3 regions of the Nitratireductor sp. J20-h4 genome follow, and region 3 is predicted to be linked to each of the others. Evidence: predicted binding sites of a transcription regulator. Region 3 holds the regulator's gene; each other region holds the start of a gene.
What was found. The regulator PhoB, encoded in region 3, activates phosphate uptake and scavenging genes when phosphate is short. The targets are predictions, from matches to a motif close to TGTCATNNANCTGTCAT.
Positions count from the first base shown of each region.

Region 1: ACT2B0_RS10370 (bifunctional 2',3'-cyclic-nucleotide 2'-phosphodiesterase/3'-nucleotidase) is a predicted target of PhoB. The motif match lies at 966-982, and genes of this name have one in related genera.
Region 2: phnF (phosphonate metabolism transcriptional regulator PhnF) is a predicted target of PhoB. The motif match lies at 1,352-1,368, and genes of this name have one in related genera.

Region 1 covers NZ_CM165557.1:2,114,476-2,119,123, reverse strand. The annotation lists gene ACT2B0_RS10375 (putative bifunctional diguanylate cyclase/phosphodiesterase) at 1-821, shown strand, start outside; gene ACT2B0_RS10370 (bifunctional 2',3'-cyclic-nucleotide 2'-phosphodiesterase/3'-nucleotidase) at 1,069-3,045, shown strand; gene ACT2B0_RS10365 (hypothetical protein) at 3,178-3,474, opposite strand; gene ACT2B0_RS10360 (class I SAM-dependent methyltransferase) at 3,598-4,648, opposite strand, start outside.
Region 2 covers NZ_CM165557.1:4,072,138-4,076,785, reverse strand. The annotation lists gene ACT2B0_RS19730 (DMT family transporter) at 1-194, shown strand, start outside; gene ACT2B0_RS19725 (DUF3329 domain-containing protein) at 324-548, shown strand; gene phnF (phosphonate metabolism transcriptional regulator PhnF) at 598-1,338, opposite strand; gene phnG (phosphonate C-P lyase system protein PhnG) at 1,448-1,918, shown strand; gene phnH (phosphonate C-P lyase system protein PhnH) at 1,918-2,529, shown strand; gene ACT2B0_RS19705 (carbon-phosphorus lyase complex subunit) at 2,535-3,644, shown strand; gene ACT2B0_RS19700 (alpha-D-ribose 1-methylphosphonate 5-phosphate C-P-lyase PhnJ) at 3,792-4,648, shown strand, end outside.
Region 3 covers NZ_CM165557.1:3,607,927-3,612,574, forward strand. The annotation lists gene ACT2B0_RS17330 (FG-GAP repeat domain-containing protein) at 1-1,360, shown strand, start outside; gene phoB (phosphate regulon transcriptional regulator PhoB) at 1,379-2,068, opposite strand; gene phoU (phosphate signaling complex protein PhoU) at 2,087-2,800, opposite strand; gene pstB (phosphate ABC transporter ATP-binding protein PstB) at 2,841-3,656, opposite strand; gene pstA (phosphate ABC transporter permease PstA) at 3,670-4,648, opposite strand, start outside.

The sequences.
Region 1 (4,648 bases), 1.5 Mb from region 3:
AGGCCGGCGCGGCCTTCGCGCGCAGGAAGCAGCTTGAGCTCGATCTGTGGAAGGCTGTCGAGCGCGGGGAGATCTTCGTCGAGTTCCAGCCCGTGGTTCTGGCGTGCACCGGGCAGCCGATCCTTTTCGAGGCGCTGGCGCGCTGGCGCCATCCCGTCTACGGGCTTGTCAGGCCAGACAACGTCGTTGCGCTTGCCGAGCAGACCGGAAGTATCGGAGAAATCGGCGCCTGGGTGCTCGCCGAGGCTTGCCGCTGTGCAGCCGGTTGGCCGCAGGCCGTGGGGGTGGCGGTCAACATTTCCCCGCGCCAGCTCGAACATGGCGATCTGGCAGAACGGGTACGCGGCGTGCTGGAGACCACCGGCCTGGCGCCGGACCGGCTGGAGCTCGAAGTCACCGAAAGCGCCTATCGCGGCGGCGTCGATCTGGTGGCGCGGGTGGCGGCGCAATTGCACGCGCTCGGCGTCACGGTCGCCATGGACGATTTCGGGACCGGCTACTCCTCGCTGCCGTCGCTGCGCGAGGTTCCGTTCGACAAGATCAAGATCGACCAGTCTCTGGTCGGCCAGGGCGCCGCCGACAACCGCACGGTCAGCGTGTTGCGCTCGATCGTCACCATCGGCCGCACGCTGGGCATGCAGGTCACGGCCGAGGGAGTGGAAACGGCCGAGCACGAGGCGTTCCTGCGCGGCATCGGTGTCGACAGCCTGAAGGGATTCCATTTCGGGCGCCCGATGCCGGGCGATGGGGTCGCCGATTTCCTGGCGACCTACGGGCAGCCGGGCGATGCGCCGGCCGCCTCACGCACCAGCGCTACCTGAGCCACACGCCGCGCCCCGAACGACGCCGGGCGGCGTCACAATCGCGGCCTGCCTGCGTTTCAGCCTTGCCTCGCGCAGATTTCGGACCGACACTCGATGTCTTGGTGATGGCGACAGGACCGCGCTCGCGATCGTTTCCGGGGCAGTCATGCGACCGTCATCGAAATCTGCTGGAAGAAGCGCGCGACACCGCGACCCGACACGTAGCTATTTTGGCGCGCCCGTCCAGAAATCCAGGGAGACGACAATGTCCGAAATGCTCCATCCGATTTCCCGCCGCCTATTCCTGTCCGGTGCGGCAGCACTGGGCGGTGTGGTCATGCTCCATCCCTTCGCCGCGCGGGCGAGTGCCAATCAGGCCCATCTGCGGCTGATGGAAACGACCGATTTGCACGTGCACGTTTTTCCCTACGATTATTACGCCGACCGGCCCAACGACACGATGGGACTGGCGCGCACCGCCGCGATCATCGACGGGATCCGCGCCGAGGCCGGCAATTCGATTCTGATCGACAATGGCGATTTCCTGCAGGGCAACCCGATGGGCGACTATATCGCCTATCAGCGCGGCATGAAGGATGGCGACATGCATCCGATCATCTCCGCCATGAACACGCTGGGCTATGAATGCTCCACGCTCGGCAATCACGAGTTCAATTACGGGCTCGACTTCATGTTCAAGGTGCTGGCGGGCGCGAACTTCCCGTTCGTGTGCGCCAACCTGACCAAAGGGTCGCTGGCTGCCAACGCGCGCGACGACACGCTGTTCATCAAGCCGTACGTGATCCTCGACAAGACGATCACCGACGGCGCGGGCCAGGACCATCCGATCCGGGTCGGCCTGATCGGCTTCGTGCCGCCGCAGATCATGAACTGGGACGCCCGCCACCTGACCGGCAAGGCAATGACGCGCGACATCGTCAAGGCGGCCGAGGCCTGGGTGCCGCAAATGCGCGAAGAAGGCGCCGATATCGTGATTGCCCTGTCGCATTCGGGCGTCGGGCCGGCCCAGTACGAGGAAAACCTCGAAAACGCCTCGCTGCACCTGGCCGGCGTCGACGGCATCGACGCGATCGTCACCGGCCACAGCCATCTCGACTTCCCCGGCCCGAAATTCGAGGGCATGGAGGGTGTCGACAACGCCAAGGGCACGATCGGCGGCAAGCCGGCGGTGATGGGCGGGTTCTGGGGCTCGCATCTCGGCCTGATCGACCTGATGCTGGAGCGCGACGGCAAGAACTGGCGGGTGAGCGCCTCGACCAGCGAGGCGAGGCCGATCTTCGAGCGCGTCGACCGCAAGGCCAAGCCACTGGTCGAAAGCAAGGCCGAGGTCGAGGACGCGGCCCGCGACATGCACGAGGCGACACTGGCCTATGTGCGCACCGCCGTCGGCAAAACCGCGGCGCCGCTGCATTCCTATTTCGCGCTGGTGGCCGACGATCCCTCCGTGCAGATCGTGTCCCAGGCGCAGACCTGGTACATCGCCGACATGCTGAGCGAGACCGAGTACAAGGACCTGCCGGTGCTGTCGGCGGCCGCGCCGTTCAAGGCCGGCGGTCGCGGCGGGCCGGATTATTATACCGACGTGCCGGCGGGCGACATCGCGATCAAAAACGTCGCCGACCTCTATCTCTATCCGAACACGGTCCAGGCGGTGCTGGTGACCGGCGCCCAGGTCAAGGACTGGCTGGAAATGTCGGCCGGCATCTTCAACCAGGTCGAGCCGGGCAAGGCCGATCAGCCGCTGATCAATGCGACGTTTCCGTCCTACAATTTCGACGTCATCGACGGCGTGACCTACAGGATCGACCTGGCCCAGCCGCCGAAATACGATCCGAAGGGCAATCTCATCAACGAGGGCGCCAACCGGATCGTGGCGCTCGCGTTCGACGGCAAACCGATCGATCCGGAGCAGAAATTCGTCGTTGCGTCGAACAATTACCGCGCCGGCGGCGGCGGCAATTTCCCCGAGATCGGCCCGGACAAGGTGATCTTCCAGGCGCCGGACACCAATCGCGACGTGATCGTGCGCTTCATCGTCGAGCAGGGCACCATCAACCCGGCCGCCGACGCCAACTGGTCGTTTGCGCCGGTGGACGGCGCGACCGTGCTGTTTGAAACGGGGCCGAAGGCGAAGGACTTCATCGCCGACGTCAAGGGCGTGGCGATCGAGGCCGCCGGCGAGGGCGCCGACGGTTTCGCCCAATACCGCATCACGCTTTAGGCGCGGATGTTGCGAGATTGAATCGAGATCGTGCTCCAACACTTTGAAGGAGCACGATCTTTCCACTCTAGTGCAAGGACGGCGACAAGAGCCGCTTTCGCAGGCGTTACGGCGCGCCCGGATGAAAGGCCGTCAGAGCGGGTCTTGCGGATTGGCCGGACTCGAGGGGAAGTTGCTGCCGATATCCTTGGCCAGATCGCCGCTTCCGCAGCTCTTGCGGCTGTATTCCATCCGTGCGTCGGTCCACATGTCCTGCAGGAATTTGAACAGGATCCTGAGCGACTTCATCACCAGGCCGCGAATGTCCTGGTTGGGATGGTTGGACCAGGATCGCATCTGCGCGACCACGGCGTCGGCCGAGCCGATGATCAGCTTGCCGACCTCGGTAAGACCCTTGCAGTCATATTCGCTGAAACGATTGCTCGCCATGAAACCCTCCTTTCAGGGGACGGTCTCAGTGTGCGCGCGGCAGAACGGGCCGACAGCGAAGCAATTAACACATTCGGACAACAGCCGGCGTGCTGCGCGTCGCCACCCGGCCTCCGCGACGCATCAGGCCTTGTAGACCACCTGCCTGACGTCGATGAATTCGGCCCGGAAGCCGGCCTCGCAATAATGCAGGTAGAACTCCCACAACTTCTTGAAACGCTCGTCGAAGCCGAGTGGCATGATCTTTTCCCACGACGCCCAGAAGCGGGCGCGCCATTCGGCCAGCGTGCGGGCGTAGTCCTGCGGAAAAGCCCGTTCGCGCAGGAAGGAAAGCCCCTGTTCGGCGCCGAGACTGCGCAGGATCTCCGGTGTCGGCAGCATGCCGCCGGGGAAGATGTAACGCTGGATGAAGTCCGGCCGGTTGCGATAGAGCTTGAAGGCGTCCTCGTTGATGGTGATGATCTGCAAGGCTGCGGTTCCGTTCGGCTTCAGGCATTCCTTGACCTTGCCGAAAAACACCGGCCAGTATTTTTCGCCGACCGCCTCGAACATCTCGATCGAGGCGATATTGTCGTAGCGACCCTGTTCGTCGCGGTAATCCTGCAGCTTGATGTCGACCTTCTCGGCCAAACCTGCCTTGTGGATGCGCTCGCGCGCGAAATCATGCTGTTCGCGGCTGATCGTCAGGCCGGTCACCTTGCAGCCGATCTCGCGCGCGGCGAATTCGGCGAACCCGCCCCAGCCGCAGCCGATCTCCAGCACGTGGCTCGACGGTCCCACGTCGCCGTCGCGGGCGAGCGCGCGGTATTTGGCCGCCTGGGCGGATTCAAGGTCGTTGGCGCCGGTCGAAAACAACGCCGAGGAATAGGTCATGCTCGGGTCGAGCCAGGTCCGGTAGAAATTGTTGCCGAGATCGTAATGGGCAGAGATATTGCGTTTGGAGCCGGTGCGGGTGTTTTCGTTGAGCCAGTGACGCAGGCGCTGGAACGCCATCAACACCCGGCTCGCGCCGCCGGCGACCTCTTCGCCGGTTTCCTGATTGACCACGAAAAGCTCCAGGAAGGTGGTCACGTCGGGACTGTCCCAGTCGCCGTCCATATAGGATTCGGCCACTCCGATCGTGCCGAGGGAAAAGGCGCGGCCGGGCAGTTTCCAATTGTTGAGGATCAGGTGC
Region 2 (4,648 bases), 460 kb from region 3:
TATTGGCCTGGGCCTATGCCAGCGCCGATGCCGCCTATCTGCAACCGTTCGACGATTTGAAGCTGCCTTTCAACATCGTCGCCGGCTGGCTGGTGTTCGGCGCCGCGCCGACGCCGGGCTTCTGGCCGGGCGCGGCGCTGATCGTTGCGGCCTCGCTCTATCTGATGCGGCGCGAGCGAACCGGCGCGGGCTGAGCCCGGCACCGTCGAGTGGCGTGCGCCGGGCTTGATCCCCGGCCGGGATGCTGCATCTTGATCGCGAAACGGGAGACAGGCGATGGCTCGAATATCACGGAACGTTTTCATCCAGCCGGAGTGGGCGGCATGAGCGGGCAGTCCGCCTCCGTATTCGATCCCTTGTGGCGGCGGCTGGCGATCATCGCCGTTTGCGCCGGCTGGACGGTGCTGGAATGGATGAACGGCCAGACCGCGTGGGCGCTGCTTGCCACCGCGGCTACCGTCTACGGGGCCTGGAGCCTGCTGATTGCCTGGACTTCGCCGGCGGAGGAACCTGTCGCTTCGGGCGAGCGGCGCGGGGAAGGCGAGTAGCCACCCGACCCGGTGTGGGCGGGCATTGCCGGCAAATAAGACCGCCCCCTCAGGCCATCACCGACAATTCCACCCTGTCGGCGGCGAAACGCGTCTCGGCGAACTGGATCGGCCGGCCCTCGGTGTCGACATTGACGGCGATCGCGACCAGAACGATCGCGCCCGGCGACAGGCGCAGATCGTCGAGGTCGCCGTCGTCGGCGTGGCGGGCCGACACCAGCGTCGATCTGCGGAAATAGTCGGCGACGCCGTAGCGCTGGAACGCCAGCGTGACCGAGCCGAGTTCGCGATAGGTCTCCGCGAACCCGGCGAAGCGGTCGGCGTCGAACCAGCTCGTCGCGCGCGAGACCGGGCGGCCGTCGGCTTCCGAAACCGTGTCCATGCGAACCACCGGCGCGGCGGGCGCCAGAGCGAGCGCCTCGGCCGTGCGCTGGTCGGCGGCCTCCTCGCGATGGTCGAGCAGGTGGCCGCGCCTGTCGCGGGCCTGGTCGCGCAACCCTTCGGAAAACCGGGTGCGGGCGCCGATCGGATAGGTCAGGCGCCGGCGCTGCTCGACGAAGGTGCCACGCCCCTGCTCGGCCCGCAAAACGCCTTCTTCGACCAGCGCGGCGATCGCGCCGCGCACAGTGTGGCGGTTGACGCCGAAATGCGCAGAGAGGGCTGTTTCCGGCGGCAGTCGCCCGTTTGCGCCGAGCCTGCCCTGGACGAGGTCGCGCCGGATCTGATCGGCGATCTGCCGCCACAGCGAAATGCCGCTGCGTCGTTCCATCGTCCTGTCGGGGTTTTTCATCGCCGTTTCGCCCTGTCACGCCAACGTCATGGACACACGCTAGAACACGGTATAATTTGTATGATTGTCTATATCAATAGACGAATATTCACAGCAATGGTCGGATCGGATGAAAACGCAAGACAGGCAGGACGAGGCAAGCCAACCAGCGCGTCGCGACGCCATGGCCGTGATCGCGCGCGCCGACGGCGATGCGCTGCGGCGGCTGTGGGCCGAAGCCGGCTTCGAGGAGCTGGCCGAACTGGTGCGTGGCCCCGAAACCGGGCTGGTGATGCTGCGCGGGCGCATGGGCGGCGGCGGCGCGGCCTTCAATCTCGGCGAGGCGACGGTGACGCGCGCCACCGTGCGGCTGGCGACCGGCGAGGTCGGCCATGCCTACGCGCTCGGTCGCGATCGCGACAAGGTGCGGATCGCGGCCACGGTCGACGCGCTGTGGCAGCGTCCGCAAAGCCGCGACCGGGTCGAAGACAGGATTGTCGCGCCGCTGCGTGCGGCCGGCGCGGCCGCCGACGACGAGCGCCGGCGCGAGACGGCGGCCACCAAGGTCGACTTTTTCACCATGGTGCGCGGAGAGGATTGATGGAATTTTCCACTCGTTCGATTGATGGCGGTTTCGCCGAGCCGGTGATCGCCGCGCAAGGCGTGTTCCGCGCCCTGATGGAGGCCATGGCCCGGCCGGGCACCGTCCACGCCCTGCCGCCGCTGGCCGCCCCGCCCGCGCCGCTGACGGCCGCGGCCGGCGCCGTCGCGTTGACCTTGTGCGATCACGACACGCCGGTCTGGCTCGACCCCGAACTGCAGGGCTCGGCCGAAATCCGCGACTGGATCGGCTTCCACACCGGCGCGCCGTTCGCGTTCACGCCGGCGGAGGCCCATTTCGCCCTCGTCTCACGCCCCGGCGAGCTGATCGCGCTGGAAAATTTCACCCAGGGCTCGCAGGACTATCCGGACCGCTCGGCGACGATAATCCTGCAGCTCGACACGCTTGCGGCGGGCGCGCCGCTGATGCTGGAAGGGCCGGGCATCGAGACCCGCGCGCGGCTGGCGCCGGCGCCGCTGCCGCGCCATCTGGCGACGCAATGGCGGCAAAACAACGGGCGTTTCCCGCGCGGCGTCGACCTCGTCCTGACCGCGCCCGGCGCGCTCGCCTGCCTGCCGCGCACCACCCGCATCGTCGAAACGGAGGGCTAGAAGCCATGTATGTTGCCGTGAAGGGCGGCGAGGCCGCCATCGACAACGCGCACCGCCTGCTCGCCGACCGGCGCCGCGGCGACCGCGACGTGCCGGCGCTCGGCCTCGACCAGATCGTCGAACAGCTCGCGCTCGCCGTCGACCGGGTGATGGCCGAAGGCTCGCTTTACGACCGGGAACTCGCCGCGCTCGCCATCCGTCAGGCGCGCGGCGACATGATCGAGGCGATCTTTCTGGTGCGCGCCTACCGCACCACGTTACCGCGGTTCGGTTATGCAAGGCCGGCCGATACCGGCGCGATGCTGATCGAGCGCCGGGTGTCGGCCACCTACAAGGACCTGCCCGGCGGCCAGCTTCTCGGCCCGACCTTCGATTACACCCACCGCTTGCTCGATCCCGAACTGGCCGGCGACGCGCCGGTCGCCGCGCCGGCGACGCGCGAGGCGGACTCGCAGGCCATGCCGCGCGTGTCGGAAATCCTTGCCCGCGAGGGATTGATCGAGGGTGACGGCGCGCTGGCCGACGACCGCGAGCCCGGCGACATCACCCGCGAGCCGCCGGAATTTCCGATGGAGCGCGATCTGCGCCTGCAGTCGCTGGCGCGCGGCGACGAGGGTTTCCTGCTGGCGCTCGCCTATTCGACCCAGCGCGGTTATGCCCGCTCGCATCCCTTCGTCGGCGAGATCAGGATCGGCGCGCTCGACATCGAGCTCGACGTGCCCGAGCTTCCGTTTCCGGTGCCGCTCGGCCGCATCCAGATCACCGAATGCCAGATGGTCAACCAGTTCAAGGGCTCGGCCAAGGTGCCGCCGCAATTCACCCGCGGCTACGGCCTGGTCTACGGCCAGTCGGAGCGCAAGGCGATGGCGATGGCGCTGTGCGACCGGGCGTTGCGCGCCGGCGAGTTCGGCGAAGACGTTACCGCCCCGGCCCAGGACGAGGAATTCGTGCTCGCCCATGCCGACAACGTCCAGGCGACCGGTTTCGTCGAGCATCTGAAGTTGCCGCATTATGTCGACTTCCAGGCCGATCTCGACCTGGTTCGGCGTATGCGCGCCGAAGCCGAGGCGCGAATGGCCGTCACCGACGAGGCGACGGGAAAGGCAGCCGAATGAGCCGGCTAGTTGTCCTGGTCGGGCGTCCTGCGGCCCAGCGCGCGCGCCCGGTAGCCGCGATAAATCAGATAGGCGGTCAGCACCAGCGCCAGAATGATCGGCAGGATGAGAAGGTCCATGTCGGTCTCCTTTCGAAGGAAACGCCTCATGTCCGATAATGTTGCAGCGTCGCTTGCCGAAGCGCCGTCCTACAATTTCGCCTATCTGGACGAGCAGACCAAGCGCATGATCCGGCGCGCGATCCTCAAGGGCATCGCCATTCCCGGCTACCAGGTGCCGTTCGCCAGCCGCGAGATGCCGATGCCGTATGGCTGGGGCACGGGCGGCGTGCAGGTGACGGCGTCGGTGATCGGTCCCGACGACGTTTTGAAGGTCATCGACCAGGGTGCCGACGACACCACCAATGCGGTGTCGATCCGCGCCTTCTTCCAGAAGGTGGCGCGCGTCGCGGTGACGACGGAAACGGCACGCGCGACCATCATCCAGACCCGCCACCGCATTCCCGAGCATCCGCTGGCCGAGGGCCAGGTGCTGGTCTACCAGGTACCGATCCCCGAGCCGTTGCGCTTTCTCGAGCCGCGCGAGACCGAGACCCGCAAGATGCACGCGCTCGAGGAATACGGCCTCATGCATGTCAAGCTCTACGAGGACATCGCCCGGCACGGCCATATCGCCACCACCTACGCCTATCCGGTCAAGGTCGAGGGACGCTACGTGATGGACCCCTCGCCGACACCGAAATTCGACAATCCGAAGATGCACCGCTCGCCGGCCCTGCAATTGTTCGGCGCCGGGCGCGAGAAGCGCATCTACGCCATTCCGCCCTATTGCGACGTGGTCAGCCTCGATTTCGAGGATCATCCCTTCAAGGTGCAGGAGTTCGACAAGCCCTGTGCGCTGTGCGCGGCCGAAAACGTCTATCTCGACGAGGTGATCCTGGACGATCGCGGCGGCCACATGTTCGTCTGCTCCGACACCGATTTTTGCGAAAAGCGGCGCGCGGC
Region 3 (4,648 bases):
CGACAAGGTGCTCGGCGCCTATCCGCTCGATATCGACGATGACGGCCACCGCGATCTCGTCTTACTGCGGCTCGGCGAGAACCTGATCCTGAAGGGCGGACCGGACTGCGCTTTCGAAAAGGCCAATCGCGCCTTCGCCTTCGATGGGGCGCGCGCCTGGACGACGGCCTTCGCGGCAAGCTGGGAGGCCGGCCGGCGCTTTCCCACGCTCGCCTTCGGCAATTATGTCGACCGCAGCGCGCCCGGCTCGCCCTGGGGCACCTGCCACGACAACCGGCTCTACCGGCCGGGCGCCGGCCCCCGGCCAGACTATGCCGCCGCCAGTGCGCTCAGGCCGGGTTATTGCGCGCTGTCGATGCTGTTCACCGACTGGAACCGCTCGGGCACGCCGGCGCTGCGCATCACCAATGACCGGCATTATTATCGCGGCGGCCAGGAACAGCTCTGGCGCGTCGAGCCCGGCCGTCCGCCGCGCGCCTATCGCAAGTCCGAAGGCTGGCAGCACCTGACGATCTGGGGTATGGGCATCGCCGAGGGCGACCTCGACGGCGACGGCTTTCCCGAATACGCGCTGACCTCGATGGGCGACACCAAGCTGCAAAAACTCTCCCAAGAGGCCGCCGATGACGAGCCCGCCTATGTCGACATCGCCTTCGAAAAGGGCGCGACCGCCCACCGCCCCTACGCCAGCGACGATCTGAAACCGTCGACCGGCTGGCATTCCGAATTCGCCGACCTCAACAATGACGGCCTGCTCGATCTCTTTATCGCCAAGGGCAATGTCGAGCGCATGCCCGACTTCGCCGCGGTCGATCCCGACAACCTGCTATTGGGCCAATGGGACGGCACCTTCGTGGAGGCCGGTCACCTGGCCGGTATCGACCGGCCGACCAAGGGGCGCGGCGCGATCGTCACCGATTTCAACGCAGACGGCATGCTCGACCTCATCGTCGTCAATCGCGAGCAGAACCTGTCGCTGTTTCGCAATCGCGGCGCCAGGACGGCGTTCGGCACAAGGCCGATGGGCAATTTCCTGGCCGTGGAGCTCAGCCAGCCGGAACCCAACCGCCACGCCGTTGGCGCGCTCATTTCGGTCAAGGCCGGCAACAACACCTATAACCGCACCGTTCAGGTCGGCGGCGGCCACGCCTCCGGCCATGCCGGTTTCGTCCATGTCGGGCTGGGCACCGCCGAACGGGCCCAGGTGCGCGTCAAGTGGCCGGACGGCGAATGGAGCGCGCCTTACCGGGTGTTCGCCAACAATTTTGTGCTGATTGCGCGCGAGACCGACGCGGCGCGCTACTGGTATCCGCCCGACACACCGGACGCCGACAGCTGGAAGGCGAGCGGCGCACAATAACGCCGCGATCCATCGGTTCTAACCGTCCTTGATCGCGTAGCCCGCCCCGCGAATGGTGCGGATGACATCGGGCAGCCGGCCGACATTGACAGCCTTGCGCAACCGACCGACATGCACGTCGACCGTGCGTTCGTCGATATAGATCGTCTCGCCCCACACATTGTCGAGCAACTGGCTGCGCGAGAACACGCGGCCTGGATGCTGCATCAAGAATTCCAGCAGCCGGAACTCCGTCGGGCCGAGACGGATCTCGCTCTTGCCACGATAGACGCGGTGCGCCTCACGGTCGAGCATGATGTCGCCGACTTTCAAGACGCTCGACAGCACTTCGGGCTTGGCGCGTCGCAGCAACGCGCGCACGCGCGCGATGAACTCCGGCGTCGAGAACGGCTTGACGAGATAGTCGTCGGCGCCGGTCGACAGGCCGCGCACGCGGTCGCTTTCCTCGCCCCGCGCCGTCAGCATGATCACCGGCAGGCGCTCGGTCTCGGGCCGCATGCGCAGCCGCCGGCACAGTTCGATGCCCGATACCGCCGGGACCATCCAGTCGAGCACCAGAAGATCGGGCACGCTTTCCTGCAGGCGCAGTTCCGCCTCGTCGCCGCGGGTGATCACCTCGACCTGATAGCCCTCCGCCTCAAGATTGTATTTGAGCAGCACGCATAACGGCTCCTCATCCTCCACGACCATGATCTTCGCAGCGTTCATCGCCAAGTCGACACCCCGTCAGGCTTCGGAAGCCGCGCTCGAAACGGCTGTTTCGTCGAGCTTCGGCCGGTTGATGGGGAGTTGTTCGCCGGTCATCACATAATAGGCGTTCTCGGCGATATTGGTCGCATGATCGCCGATGCGCTCGAGGTTCTTGGCACAGAACAACAAATGCGTGCAGGCGGTGATGTTGCGCGGATCTTCCATCATATAGGTCAGCAGTTCGCGGAAGATGGCGGTGTATTTGATGTCGATCTTCTCGTCCCCGGCCCTGAGATCCTTGAGCGCCGCGGCGTCGCGCGCGACATAGCGGTCGACGATGCCCGAAGCCTGGGCATGCACCATCTCCGCCATCGATTCGATCGACTGCGACAGGCTTTTCGGGGTGGTCGTCTGGCCGACGGCCCCGACACGCTTGGCGATGTTCTTGGCAAGATCGCCGATCCGTTCCAGATCGCCCGCCATGCGGATCGCGCCGATCACCGCGCGCAGATCCTGCGCCATCGGCTGGCGCCGGGCGATCAGCGTGATCGCCCGCTCGTCGAGCTCGCGCTGCTTGGCGTCCATGATCGTATCGTCGGACACGACCCGCTGCGCCAGCGGATTGTCCGACGACAACAGCGACCGCGTGGCGTCGGCGACCATCGTCCCCGCAAGGTCGCCCATCTCGCGGATCAGGCGGTCGACGCCTTCCAACTCCTCGCCGAAAGAAGTGACGATATGTTCGCCCATCGGTTCATCCTTGCATTCGAAAAAACGCGCAAGCGCCGGGTCAGCCGAACCGGCCGGTGATGTAGTCCTGCGTGCGCTTGTCGTCGGGATTCGTGAACATCTTGTCGGTCGCCCCTTCCTCGACCAGATAGCCGAGATGGAACATCGCCGTGCGCTGCGAGACGCGGGCGGCCTGCTGCATGGAATGGGTCACGATCACGATGGTGTAGTTCTGCCTGAGTTCGTCGATCAGCTCCTCGACCTTGGCCGTGGCGATCGGGTCGAGCGCCGAACACGGCTCGTCCATCAGGATGACCTCGGGCGACACGGCGATGGCGCGGGCGATGCACAGGCGCTGCTGCTGGCCGCCGGAAAGCCCGGTTCCCGGCTCCTGCAGCCTGTCCTTGACCTCGTCCCAGAGCGCAGCCTTGCGCAGGCTCGATTCCACCACTTGGTCGAGCTCCGCCTTGTTCCTGGTCAGGCCGTGAATGCGCGGACCATAGGCGACGTTCTCGTAGATCGACTTGGGAAACGGGTTCGGTTTCTGAAACACCATGCCGACGCGGGCGCGCAGTTCGACGACGTCGATCCTGGGGTCGTAGATATCCTCGCCGTCGAGCGTAATATCGCCGCCGACGCGGCAGATCGCGATCGTGTCGTTCATCCGGTTGAGACAGCGCAGAAAGGTGGATTTGCCGCAGCCGGACGGGCCGATCAGCGCCGTCACCTGCTTTTCGGGAACGTCGAGATCGACCCCGAACAACGCCTGCTTGTCCCCGTAGTGAACGGTGACGCCCTTGCCGCGCATCTTGATCGCGGCAATGTCCGTCTGGTCGGCGATTTGCTGTTCAACACCAGCTTCGGTCAGCATGTTCATCGTCCTCACTCCGTTACCACCGCCGTTCGAAGCGCTTGCGCAGCACGACGGCGATGGCGTTCATGATCACAAGAAATCCGAGCAGGATCAAAATCGCGGCGGACGTCTTTTGCTGAAAGGCGGGTTCCGGAAAATCGGCCCACATGAAAATCTGCACCGGCAGGACGGTCGCCGCGTCGGTGAACCCGCCGGGTATGTCGACGATGAAGGCGACCATGCCGATCATCAGGAGCGGCGCCGTTTCGCCCAGCGCCTGGGCCATGCCGATGATCGTCCCGGTCATGATGCCGGGCATGGCCAGCGGCAAGACGTGATGGAAGACGGTCTGGACCTTGGAGGCCCCGATGCCCAGCGCCGCCTCGCGGATCGACGGCGGCACCGCCCTTAGCGCCGCGCGCGCGGCGATGATGATCGTGGGCAGCGTCATCAGGGCAAGCACCATGCCGCCGACAAGCGGCGCCGAGCGCGGCAGGCTGAACCAGTTGAGAAACACCGCCAGACCGAGCAGGCCGAAGACGATCGACGGCACGGCGGCGAGGTTGTTGATATTGACCTCGATCAGATTGGTGAACCGGTTCCTGGTCGCGAATTCCTCCAGATAGATCGCCGCGGCGACCCCGATCGGAAAGGACAGCGCCAGGGTGACGACCATCGTCAGCGCCGAGCCGACCACGGCGCCCCAGATGCCGGCGAGTTCCGGCTCGCGACTGGCGCCGGTGAAGAAGAACAGCGTATTCCAGCGGTTCTCGATCTTTCCCGCGCCGGCGAGCCGGTCGAGCCAGACGATCTCGCGATCCGTGATCTTGCGATTGGCCTCCGCCGTCTCGATCGTGCGCAGTAAAGCGTCGGCCGGTGTCTCCACACTGCTCTCCAGCGGCTCCAGCACGGTGCCTTTGCCGACCGCGCCGCCCGCCTCCCCCGACGACAATTCGGTGATCTTGACCGTGCCGCCGGCGATCTCCAGCAGCAAGGATTGCGATCCGCTGGTCAGG